3 regions of the Paenibacillus segetis genome follow, and region 2 is predicted to be linked to each of the others. Evidence: riboswitches for the same ligand, from Rfam matches in the RefSeq annotation. Region 2 holds a riboswitch; each other region holds the start of a gene.
What was found. Region 2 has a riboswitch for thiamine pyrophosphate ahead of IEW05_RS19870 (ECF transporter S component). Riboswitches for the same ligand answer to the same signal wherever they lie in the genome.
Positions count from the first base shown of each region.

Region 1: another riboswitch for thiamine pyrophosphate. It lies ahead of IEW05_RS17890 (ABC transporter substrate-binding protein); the one in region 2 lies ahead of IEW05_RS19870 (ECF transporter S component).
Region 3: another riboswitch for thiamine pyrophosphate. It lies ahead of tenA (thiaminase II); the one in region 2 lies ahead of IEW05_RS19870 (ECF transporter S component).

Region 1 covers NZ_BMFT01000002.1:380,083-384,123, forward strand. The annotation lists gene phnC (phosphonate ABC transporter ATP-binding protein) at 1-723, opposite strand, end outside; gene IEW05_RS17885 (phosphate/phosphite/phosphonate ABC transporter substrate-binding protein) at 850-1,848, opposite strand; TPP riboswitch at 2,114-2,224, shown strand; gene IEW05_RS17890 (ABC transporter substrate-binding protein) at 2,363-3,412, shown strand; gene IEW05_RS17895 (thiamine-binding protein) at 3,458-3,751, shown strand; gene IEW05_RS17900 (ABC transporter permease) at 3,748-4,041, shown strand, end outside.
Region 2 covers NZ_BMFT01000003.1:131,997-136,037, reverse strand. The annotation lists gene IEW05_RS19880 (DUF4097 family beta strand repeat-containing protein) at 1-706, shown strand, start outside; gene asd (archaetidylserine decarboxylase) at 787-1,602, opposite strand; TPP riboswitch at 1,755-1,866, shown strand; gene IEW05_RS19870 (ECF transporter S component) at 1,959-2,564, shown strand; gene IEW05_RS19865 (ABC transporter ATP-binding protein) at 2,616-4,041, shown strand, end outside.
Region 3 covers NZ_BMFT01000001.1:305,955-309,995, forward strand. The annotation lists gene IEW05_RS01255 (acetate--CoA ligase) at 1-848, opposite strand, end outside; TPP riboswitch at 1,042-1,145, shown strand; gene tenA (thiaminase II) at 1,293-1,979, shown strand; gene thiM (hydroxyethylthiazole kinase) at 2,332-3,201, shown strand; gene thiD (bifunctional hydroxymethylpyrimidine kinase/phosphomethylpyrimidine kinase) at 3,198-4,010, shown strand; gene thiE (thiamine phosphate synthase) at 4,007-4,041, shown strand, end outside.

The DNA of each region.
Region 1 (4,041 bases), on a different contig from region 2:
AATTTCAGCAAACACCTCATCTGTTGCCTCCGAGACGGGACCATCAAATACGACTTCTCCGGCCCGCAAGCCAATAATTCGGGTGGCATATTGCCTAGCCAAATCAATAAAATGTAAATTTACAATCGTCGTGATGCCAAGGTCTTGATTGATTCGTTTCAAATCATCCATGACTTGTTTGGTTGTTAGGGGGTCCAAAGAAGCGACGGGTTCGTCAGCCAGAATGATCTTCGCCTCCTGAGCTAATACACGGGCAATCGCCACACGTTGTTGTTGGCCACCCGAGAGCTGGTCCGCCCGCGAGTAAGCTTTTTCTACGATATTGACCCGATCCAGCGCTTGAAAAGCCAGTTCGATATCACCTTTGGGGAATTGCCCTACTATGGTGCGTAGCGTTGAGTGATATCCCACTCGGCCTGCTAACACGTTGCGAAGCACCGTCGTTCGTTTCACGAGGTTGAAGCTCTGGAAGATCATACCGATATCTCGGCGAATCGTTCTAAGCTGCTTCCCTGTAGCCTTTGTGATCGAACTGTCGGAAATCACAATATCTCCTTCGGTAATATCATGAAGGCGATTGATCGATCGCAGTAAGGTAGATTTACCCGCGCCAGATAGCCCGACAATGACAACGAATTCTCCCTTGGCAATGGATAAATTAATTCCATTAAGACCTTTGGTTCCGTTAGGGTATGTTTTGGATACATTGTTTATCTCTATCACTCGGATATCAGTCCTTTAGAGGTTATCGTATAAAATAGCAAGCCAGTCGCAGTGCAGTTGCACTCCGACTGGCTCTTATCCTGCTGGCTTGCATCATCCGAGGCAGGAGACACACGGGGTAGAAGACTACTCCGTTTTTACTTTTTCATTGTACTCACGTACGATATCGAAGATGCTGTCTTGCGATTTTACATAACCTTCGTGGGAATAAATATCTTTGATAATAGCGTGACCCGCTTCATCTTTACCAATAGCGATAAAGGCATCTTGGATCTTCTGAACCCACTCAGAGTTCATGTCCGTGCGAACAGCGATTGTGTCATTTGGAATGTTCTCTGTAAAGGCTAGAACGCGAGTATCTTCAAATACTTTCGGGTAGTCACCCTTTACGATGTTACGAGCATCTTGGAAAATAGCAGCCGCATCTACATCGCCATTCAATACAGCAAGCACACCTTGGTCATGTCCTTTTACAGTAATGGCTTGAACATCCTTAAGTGGATCAAGTCCAGCATCCATCAATTTAGCAGCAGGCCATACAAAACCAGCTGATGAAGTCACGTTTTGGTAAGCGATACGTTTGCCTTTCAAATCAGCAACCGTTTTAATATCAGAATCTTTCTTAACGATAATCATCGACTTATAGAAATCAACCAATTGATCTGTTGGAGCGCCAGTGTCATCTTGTACGCCGAAACGTTGAGCTTGAAGGATGACTTCAGCTGCACCTTTGTCCTTAGCTAGAACATAAGCTGTTGGAGGAAGGAAGCCGACATCCACTTTTTTGGAAGCCATAGCTTCAACAATAACGTTATAGTCTGTCGACACGCTTACTTTGACAGGAATGCCGAGTTGGTCCGACAATAATTTTTCAAGTGGTTTAGCTTTGGCTTCTAGCGTATCCGCATTTTGTGAAGGGACAAATTGTACGGTTAAGGTTTCAGGAACATATCCAGTTTCAGCTGGAGCTGTTGGTTCTGCAGTTGCTGCTGGAGCATTTGTTGTGCTGCTGTTAGCCGCAGCTTGTTTATTAGTGCCGTTTACTTCTGCATTAGAACCACAGCCACTAATAAATGAAATGGACAAGAATAAAGGTAAAATAAATTTGGCGATTTTTCTCAACAGGTATGACCTCCACGATTTATATATTTTAGGTACATGTTTACTATAAAAAAGGTTTGTAAAGGAAGAGTCAGGGCAATAATAATCTTTTGTAAAATTTTGAATATTTTATTCAAAGTGTAAATTCTCCTGTGGAAAGGTAAAAGTCTGATCGCAACAGTACGGGGGCAGAGTGGTCGTCAAAGGATCAAATTTAAAATAAGCTACTAGACAACTCGGATTTAGATGTTTATAATACACCGTAAGAACATAGCAATACCCGATAACTTCATAGAATCAGGGGTGCTGGAATTGGCCGGCTGAGATTGTATCCCACAAGATACTGACCCTTATACCTGATCTGGATAATGCCAGCGTAGGAATCGCCATTTAGTATAGGTGCTCTTGTGACCCTTACTGTTGTTGCGCCAAGCCAGCGTCCCGATCCTTCGGGGCGCTTTTTTCATGGGTATATTTCAGGGTAGATAGATGAAGGATGAGGGTATAGGTATGGCAGAATAAAGGAGAGAAGAAGTCTATGAGGATCAAGAGAGTACTTATGTTAGGTATCATCTGTATGCTTGTTATAGCAGTTGCCGGATGCGGTAGCAGTAACGGAAATAACAAGGGGAGTAATGGCATAACTGCTCCTGAAACAGCGGCGGGAAATGATGCTTCAAAAGAGTTAACCAAGGTTAAGATTGCATTGGATTGGACGCCGAATACGAACCATACGGGACTCTATGTTGCCAAGGAACTTGGATATTTTGCAGAAGAGGGTCTGGATGTTGACATTGTGCAGCCAGGTGCAGCGGGTTCCGATACGATGGTAACATCAGGCGAAGCAGCATTTGGTATCAGTGCTCAGGAGGGATTAACCTTAGCTCGCTTGCAAGGTGTACCGCTTGTATCTATAGCAGCCATCATTCAGCATAATACCTCCGGATTTGCCGCACCGAAAGACAAGGGGATCAAAACTCCTAAGGACTTTGAAGGCAAAACTTACGGTGGCTGGGGCTCCCCAGCTGAAGAAGCATCCATGAAGGCGATCATGGACCCTGAAGGTGGTGATGTGAAGAAGGTTAAACTGGTGAATATCGGGGATGCTGATTATTTCACCGCCGTGAAGCGTGATATTGATTTTGCTTGGATTTTCTACGCATGGACTGGTATCGAGGCAGAACTGCGAGGAGAGCCCGTGGATATGTTGTATCTGAAGGATTACGCACCGCAATTGGACTATTACACTCCTGTTCTGATCACAAGTGAGAAACAGATTTCCGAAAATCCTGAGCTGGTTAAGGCCTTCTTGAAAGCTACGTCGAAAGGCTATCAATATGCCATCGATCATCCAGAGGAAGCGGCGGCTATTCTAACGAAAGCTGTACCTGATCTGGATGCCGAACTTGTACTCGCTAGTCAGAAGTGGCTTAGTCCGAAATACAAGGACGATGCTGCTCGCTGGGGTGAGCAAAAGGCGGAAGTATGGCAGAATTATGCCGACTGGATGTACGGGTTGAAGTTGCTGGATAAACCGCTGGAAGCAGCAAGTGCGTTTACGAATGATTTTTTACCAGATAGCCAGTAATACAATATACAACATATATTACACAAACTGAGAGGATTGATTATAATGGCAAATACACTATTAAGCATTCAAGTAATTCCTAAGACTCCGAATAATGAGGATTCCATCCCCTACGTAGATAAAGCAATTGAAGTCATTCAGAAATCCGGCGTTAAACATCAAGTGAATCCATTGGATACGACGATGGAAGGGGAGCTTACAGAGCTGCTTGAAGTCGTGCGTCAGATGCATGAAGCCTTGGTTGAAGCAGGAAGCCCAAGCTGCATTTCGCAGATCAAAATTGCCCATAACCCTAAAGGAATGAGTATGGATAAATTGACGGAGAAATATCGGCCGTGAGATCGACCTGGAAGCAAATATGGCCGCCCCTTGTGGCGGTCATCTTCTTATTGATCGGTTGGCAGCTAGCCGTTTCCGTATTTCATATTGAAAAGTGGATTTTGCCAAGTCCGCTAGATATCGCTCGTGAGTCATCGAACAATGCCTCCGGAATATGGGACCATACCATGGCAACGCTGCGCTTGACACTGATAGGTTTTCCTATTGGTACAGCTGTTGGTCTAGTTGTCGCTCTATTGCTGCATCTGCTTCTTGGGGTCAAACGTGCTTTTTATCCACTGCTCATTCTG
Region 2 (4,041 bases):
AGGGGTCTCTAAAAAGTTTACAGTTACGGATGAGGTTAATGATGTAACTAAACTAAAAATAGATCACACCGTGGGTAACATTGAGCTGAAATCTACTTCGGGAGACCAAATCATCGTAGATGTTGCGATTTATGCTTCAAATTCAGCTACTCATAAGAAAAAGGTTGAGAAAATTTTGGATCAAGCTGAGGTTTCTGTGAATGTAAGCGGGGATCAAATACAGATATATGCTTATTCCAAGGACAATCCAAAACAAACGTTATGGGATTGGGCGAGTAGTAAGTATGGATTTTCTGAATTTGTGATTGACTATGTTGTTCAGATTCCTGAGAGCATTGAAACATACGACATCTCTAACGATGTTGGGAACGTTAGTCTACAAAATTTGAAAGGTACATTCCTAGTACATAATGAAGTTGGACTTATCACGATCGGCGATGCACATATTACCGGGAAGTCATCTCTAGATACCGAAATGGGAAGTCTCGAATTGGGCATCACTCAAATGGACAAGGATAGCAGTCTTACAGCTACAACTGATGTCGGTAAAATTAATGTTACGCTTGCAGAATCACTTGAATGCAATGTAACAGCACAAAGCGATCTTGGTTCAATTTCGGGAGTGTCAAAAGGTACAAGTACAATTAACGGTGGTGGTCCCGAGGTGTCACTGAGTTCATCGGTAGGTTCGATTACTGTAAAATAAACAAGAGTAAGAAACGTTAACAGGACCATTCTCTATGAGAATGGCCCTGTTTTTATTGACACGATAGATATATAATTTCGTTAATCCTTGTGTTCTTTAGGAGGTGTTGCAGATGAATAGAAGCGGCCAAGCCCAGCACCCATCTTAACCTTTTGTCCAATCTCTAACCCTGGTAATGGCTGAAAAGTATTGTTCTTGGTAAGCAGTACGACAGTGGAGCCAAATTCAAAATAGGCTAGGTCGTCACCTTGATTCCATTGTTTGCGATCTTTATCCGTGTATTTAATGCTACTAACATTCATGGCACCAACCTTAACCACGGCTACTTCTCCATATTCATGGGAGATATAAGTGATCAATCGTTCATTGCGGCTTAATACAGTTCTCATATTCCTCATCCCAAAGTCATTAACGGGATATACTTTCCCCTTGATATGTTCGCTCTCCGATTTAACGCCCGTAACTGGGGCATGGATCCGATGATAATCGGTTGGACTAAGGTAGAGTACAAATACGAAACCATTTTTATATATCTCCGCACGTGGAGAGTGATTGAGCAGTTCATCTAAGGAATAATCCTGACCTTTTACATTTAGTATGGTGCCAGATTTAATTTCTCCCATCGCCGTAATAAGGGCATCGACTGGACTGATCAAGCTTCCTACTTCTGAATAAATCGGTCGCATACCTGGTTTTAATCTGCGAGTGAAAAATTCGTTCAGCGTGCGGTATTCTCCGATCGTCTTCTCTGCCTCATCTAGCGGAATTCCGTAGGATTTGATAAAGGCAGGTATTATGAATCGGCTAATTCTGGAATGAGAGAAGGTTCCCATGAGCTGTGAGATCCATTTCCTGGAGGAAAGTTCAGTCATCCATTTCATCCAATTTGCTGTCAAATCGTATCCTCCTAACACTATGATGAACAAGAGCAAGTACAACTACTTCCGCTTATATTGACATAGAATAGAGAGGAAATCAATATAGAAGGCGGTTTCAATTTTTTAATACTTGATTAATTTGGAAATATTGTTGTATTGTAATATCAATCGAATATGGATACGGGGGCTTGAGTGAATCAGGCTGAGATTACAGTATATTCCGCTGTGGACCGTTAATCTGATCTGGATAATGCCAGCGTAGAGAATCGTAAGCCCGGGATAAGTGTACCCCTAGGCCTATCAACCGTCTGAGCATATCCAGCCGGTTTTTTTGTTGTCTGGAGAATAAATCAAATTTAGGGAGAGATGGGAAAATGAAAAATACGGTAGTTCAAAGGAGAGGCCGTACTCTCAAGCTGAGTGATCTGCTCGTCACGGTACTTATATCGATCGTTCTTGGTGTGGTGTATCATTTCTGGAGTTCTGTATACAATTTGTTCTCCCCTTTATTTCCACAGGCAGATGAAATTGTCTATGGTATGTGGTTCTTGGCACCAACACTTGTATTTTTACTTATTCGTAAGCCTGGTGTCGCACTGATCGCAGAAGTGGCAGCTGCGCATGTCGAGATTCTGTTTGGGAGCCAATGGGGTATTCAACTTGTCATGTACAGTGTGATTCAAGGTCTTGCTGCCGAATTAGTATTTGCGGCATTTCGTTATCGGAAATTCTCTGGAGGAGTTGCAGCCCTTGCTGGTATTGCTGCTGCTATCGGCTCGGTCATTCCTGATATTTATTATGGATATGTCAGTGATTATGAAACTTGGTTGCTTATAGCTAAATACGCTATGCGTTTGGTTAGTTCCGCTTTAATTGCCGGTTATCTAGCCTATGCACTAGCTAAAGCTGTGGAAGTAACCGGGGTAACCAGTCTGCTCCGCCCTGTAGAAGACAAAGATTATGCGGCGTTGGAAGATTAGTCTATGAATGCCCATCAAACTATACAACCTACTGAGGATCATGCTCAAGAGATGGATAGAGATATAGTGGCAAAAGTACGTGACCTCAGACTTAAATTCCCAGGAGAAGCGGCATTTATATTCAAAGATCTTTCTTTCAGCGTTCTTCGTGGAGAGAAGATTCTCTTGCTAGGACCTAGCGGGAGTGGGAAATCCACTCTGCTACAAGTGCTTTCAGGCATCATTCCATTGTTGATCGAGGTACCCATCCGTTGTACCGAGAAGACTATCCCATCTTCCTGGGGATTACTGTTCCAGGATCCAGACACGCAGTTCTGTATGCCTTACGTGGATGAAGAATTGGCTTTTGTACTTGAGAATTTAGGGGTATCCCGGTCACAAATGTCTTGGTGTATGAAAGAAGTACTTCAGCAAGTAGGGCTTCAGCTTAATGAGCTTCACATACCAATTGATTCACTGTCGCAGGGGATGAAGCAGCGATTGGCGTTAGCCTCGGTACTACTCAGTAACCCTGAAGTATTGTTTCTCGATGAACCTTCGGCCTTGCTTGACCCAGAAGGTCGTAAGCAAATCTGGGAGTCTATACGAGTGATTGCAGAGGATCGAACCTTGATCATCGTAGAGCACCGTATTGAAGAAATTATTGACTTTGTAGATAAAGTAGTACTATTTGATCCGATGGGAAATATTCTCGGGCAGGGTGAGCCAGAGTATGTGTTCCAGAAGTTTCATCGGGAATTACAAGAGTATGGAATTTGGTATCCCGGAGTATGGGAAGATTTCTTGGAATCCCCCGCTGGTATTAAGCTGACTGAACCGGTAAGGTCCGTTCCTGTCGGGGAGGCACATTCTTCAGAGCCTATTTTAGAGTTGGCATCATTTCGAGGGATGAGGTATGGAAAATCAGTTATCGAAGTTGAACGCGCCGAGGTATATCCGGGTGATTTCATCGCTGTCACAGGTCCGAATGGAGCTGGAAAAAGCTCATTATTACTGAGTCTCTTGGGATTAGTCCCTTCCGAAGGATCTTATTTGCTGAGGGGAACAAGCATGGACCTAATCAAGAAACGCAAGCGAAAGATTGAACGGACTGTCCGTGAGATTGGATTTGTGTTTCAGAACCCTGAGTTCCAGTTCATCGCAGACGAAGTATACGAAGAAATTGCCTACTCTCTTAAGGGGGATGTTTTATCACTTCAGGATGAAACGAAGCGAGTTGCCAATATCTTGACTCAGTTTGGGCTGGCGGGACTAGAACGAAGACACCCGTATCAGTTGTCGCTTGGGCAAAAGAGAAGGTTAAGCGTGGCAGGTGCTGCGGTGCTTGGGAAATCTGTGTTACTACTGGATGAACCTACCTTTGGTCAAGATGCCGCAAACACTTTTGCAATTCTGCAATACTGTGAGGAAATGCGCTCTCGCGGTGTAGCCATTGTAATGGTTACTCATGAGGAAATGATTGCTGAATTTATAGCAA
Region 3 (4,041 bases), on a different contig from region 2:
GTCTTAGCCATTAAGCGGTATTCCGTTGGGGTACAGCACAATACTTGGATACCTTGATCTTGAAGGAGTTGCAAATATCGATTCGGCGCAAATGATCCATTATATACGAAACCTGTAGCTCCGTTTCCAAGTACGGTCAAGAAGGGGCTCCAGATCCATTTTTGCCAACCTGGTGCAGCTGTTGCCCAGACAATATCGGATGCTTGAATATCCAGCCATAACGACGAAGTGATCCGTAGGTGAGCATAACCCCAGCCGTGACTGTGAACGACAGCCTTGGGATTGCCTGTAGTTCCGGAAGTATAGGCCAGAATGGCAATATCATCTCTGTGGCTTGCGACTGCTTCGAAAGTATCAGGCTGACCTACCATTAATGACTCCAAGTCAATCCAGCCAGATCCGACTTTTCCTTTATTTCCAGAAACGGAGAGACGGTAATTTAAAGCGGGTAACTCTTCGGTAATTTTATCAACTTCATGGGCAACCTCTGACCATGCGATAACAGCTTTGGCCTCAGAATGCTGAAGGCGGTAGGACAAATCCTTGGCCCGAAGCATTTCGGAAGAAGGAATAATGGCAAGCCCAAGCTTTAGACAAGCCATGTAGATGACATAAGCGATAATTCTGCGTGGAACCATAACGAGAACAGGATCACCTTGACGAAGGCCCAGACCAGCTAAACCTCTAGCGAGCCGATTAGCCTGCTTGCGCAGTTCTCCATAAGTAATCTCCTCGTAGTCACCGTCTTCACTTAACCATTTAAGTGCAATCTTATCGGAAGGATGTTTGTCCATTTCCGAAGTGAGATTGTAGTATTCTGGTGCGATCCATTGCTTATTGTCCAAAATGAGCATCTCCTATTTAAAAAATGATGGATATAGCTAATAAAGATAGTATAGCACGTTATCTTAGTATCAGGTACTAACGCTTGGGTGCATTTGAATATTGACTAGTATAACCTGACATAGATGACTAAATTGTTTGATGTCTAATATTTGACTTTTGTGGTAATGACAAGTACAGTAGTAGTGAATTAAATAGGAAGTCCACTAGGGGAGCCGTTAGCGGCTGAGACAAGAGCATTTCTTGGACCCTTTGAACCTGATCTAGTTCGTACTAGCGGAGGAAAGTGGAGTCGGATCCTACCATACTCTTTACGCAATTCTATTTGTGTAAGGTTTATTGATGAAGCCGCTCCATATCTGGAGCGGCTTTTTGTGTATGGTTTTCTTGAAGAGCTACGTTCCTAAGGACAGGACTTCCTAACCCTATAATCTCGGAGGTGGAGGAAGATGAGTTTCACGCAAGAGCTCCGTCAGCAGGCGGATGGTATTTTTCAAGCGATCTTTAAGCATCCCTTTGTGAGAGGTATCGCGAGTGGTGATTTGAAGAAGGAACAATTGATTCATTACATCAAACAGGATTTTGAGTATTTGAATGCGTACATGCGGATTTATGGTATCGCAATATCCAAATGTTCGAATCGTGAGGAGATTGCGGTGTTTAATGAGCAGATTTCTTTTATACTACATAGCGAAATTCACCCACACCAGAACTTCTGCGATGTGGCCGGAGTTAGCTATGAGCAATTGCAAGGATATCCTCTGGCTCCATCCGCACATCATTATATTCGTCATATGTTGACGATAGCGCATGAAGGCAGCTTAGGTGAAATTATGGCGGTATTACTGCCATGTCCGTGGACATATCAGGAGATTGGGCGGCAGTTACTAGAGGAAGTTAAGCCTACGGAATCGCATAAATTCTATGAGTGGATGCATTTTTATGGCGACTCTTCCGTACTTACGACGACAACTAAATTTTGCGAGAGTTTAGATGAATGGGCGGCGGGAACGACCGAATTAGAACGTCAGAAGATGAGAGAGCATTTCTTGTTAAGTTGTCAGTTAGAGTACATGTTCTGGGATATGGCTTATAAGCTGGAGGATTGGCCGGTTCGAATGACGGCGGAGGTATAAGGGAAATAGTGTGTGGAAAAATGCCGAAAACCCAACTTCTTTCCTTCTATTAACGGGAAATCCTCCAGTTAAATTAATCTGAGAGCCCATCTTTCCCTGATGAACTGGAATAACTCCTGTTAATTCAACCGATTTTCGATCATGCAGGGGTTATACCGCCAATTAGATGGAGAAATTCCAGTTAAGTTGTTCAATTAATTGGTATGCAGTCACATTAGATGGAGGAATTCCCGCTATTCACATACTTTCGCATTCATTCACACTCTAACTCACTCTATTAAGCACACCACGTTGGGAATTTATCGGTAGGTAAACCCATTAATATCTGAATAAGAAGAGAGGATGATGAATTATGTGTAATCTTGAAAACGAAATTTCTGCGATTCTTACGAAGGTTCAAAAAGTGAAACCATTGGTTCATAATATGACGAATGTAGTAGTTACTAACTTTACGGCTAACGGACTGTATGCGCTTGGAGCCTCACCGGTTATGGCCTATGCACCCGAAGAAGTTGGGGATATGGCAAAAATCGCGGGTGCATTGGTGCTTAATCTTGGTACCCTAAGCAGTGAACAGGTGGAGGCTATGATTATCGCCGGATTATCCGCAAATGCCCATGGCGTTCCGGTGTTGTTGGACCCCGTAGGGGCGGGAGCCACGAAGTTCCGCACAGAATCCGCACTACGAATTCTGCGTGAGGTGAAGGTCTCTATGCTCCGAGGTAATGCGGCGGAGATCGCGCATCTCGTAGGAGAAGCACGTGAGATCAAGGGAGTGGACGCAGGAGCCAGTGGTCCAGATGAGAATACGGAATTAGCAGTCCGGGCCGCACAAGAATTAAATACGGTGGTTGCTATCACAGGAGTAGAAGATGTTATTACCGATGGGATCACATGCCGGACCATTCGCGGTGGAGATGCGCTGCTGACACAGGTAACGGGAGCAGGCTGTTTATTGACGTCCGTGTTAGGTGCTTTTGCAGCGGTTGAGAAGGACCTCGTATTGGCTGGTACTGCGGGGCTTGCATTCTACGGTGCCGCCGCATCACGCGCCGCAGAACGAACAGCAACACTTGGACCGGGGAGCTTCCAGGTTGCTTTCCTGGATGAACTGGCCAAGCTGCATCCGCACTCGTTGAAGGGCCAAGTTGCGGTCTCTGAAGTTCCGGTAGCATTAATTTCAACATCAACATCTTCGTCAGCTGGAGATGCACTGAGATGAATGTACCTAAAGCGCTGACGATTGCTGGATCGGATTGTGGTGGCGGGGCCGGGATTCAAGCCGATCTCAAAACCTTTCAGGAGCTGGAGGTATATGGCATGTCGGCCATTACCGCCGTTACGGTGCAGAACACTTTAGGCGTTCAGGGCGTATATCCGCTGCCGCCGGAAGCTACTGCTGAGCAGATTGATGCGGTAGGCTCCGATATTGGTGTCGATGCTTTGAAGACGGGGATGCTGTTTAGTGCAGAGATTATTCAGGCTGTAGCTGAACGTATTCCAGCGTTTGGTTGGAAGAATGTCGTTGTTGATCCGGTGATGATCGCCAAAGGAGGATCACAGTTATTGCTTCCGGATGCAGTGCAGGCACTACAGCATTATTTGTTGCCGCTTGCTGCTGTGGTTACGCCGAATATACCAGAGGCTGAGACGTTATCTGGTATCGACATCCGAACGATGGAGGATCGCCATGAAGCCGCTAAGCGCATCTGCGCATATGGACCGAAGATGGTCGTCATCAAAGGTGGGCACGCCGAGAACCATGAGCAATCGGTCGATCTGCTCTTTGATGGAACGAATTTTACGGAGATGGCGGGTAAGCGTATAGACACCGTTCATACACATGGAACGGGTTGTACCTTCTCGGCGGCGATTACCGCAGGACTGGCGAAGGGGTTACCTGTAATCGAGGCGACCATGACCGCACGTGCTTTCATTCAAGCTGCGATTGAAGATAGCTTAGTACTGGGGCAAGGTCATGGCCCAACGAATCACTGGGCTTATCGTCGTAGAGGGGAGATCAGTCGATGAGTAGCAGATTCTCTGCCGAACAAATGCGTCA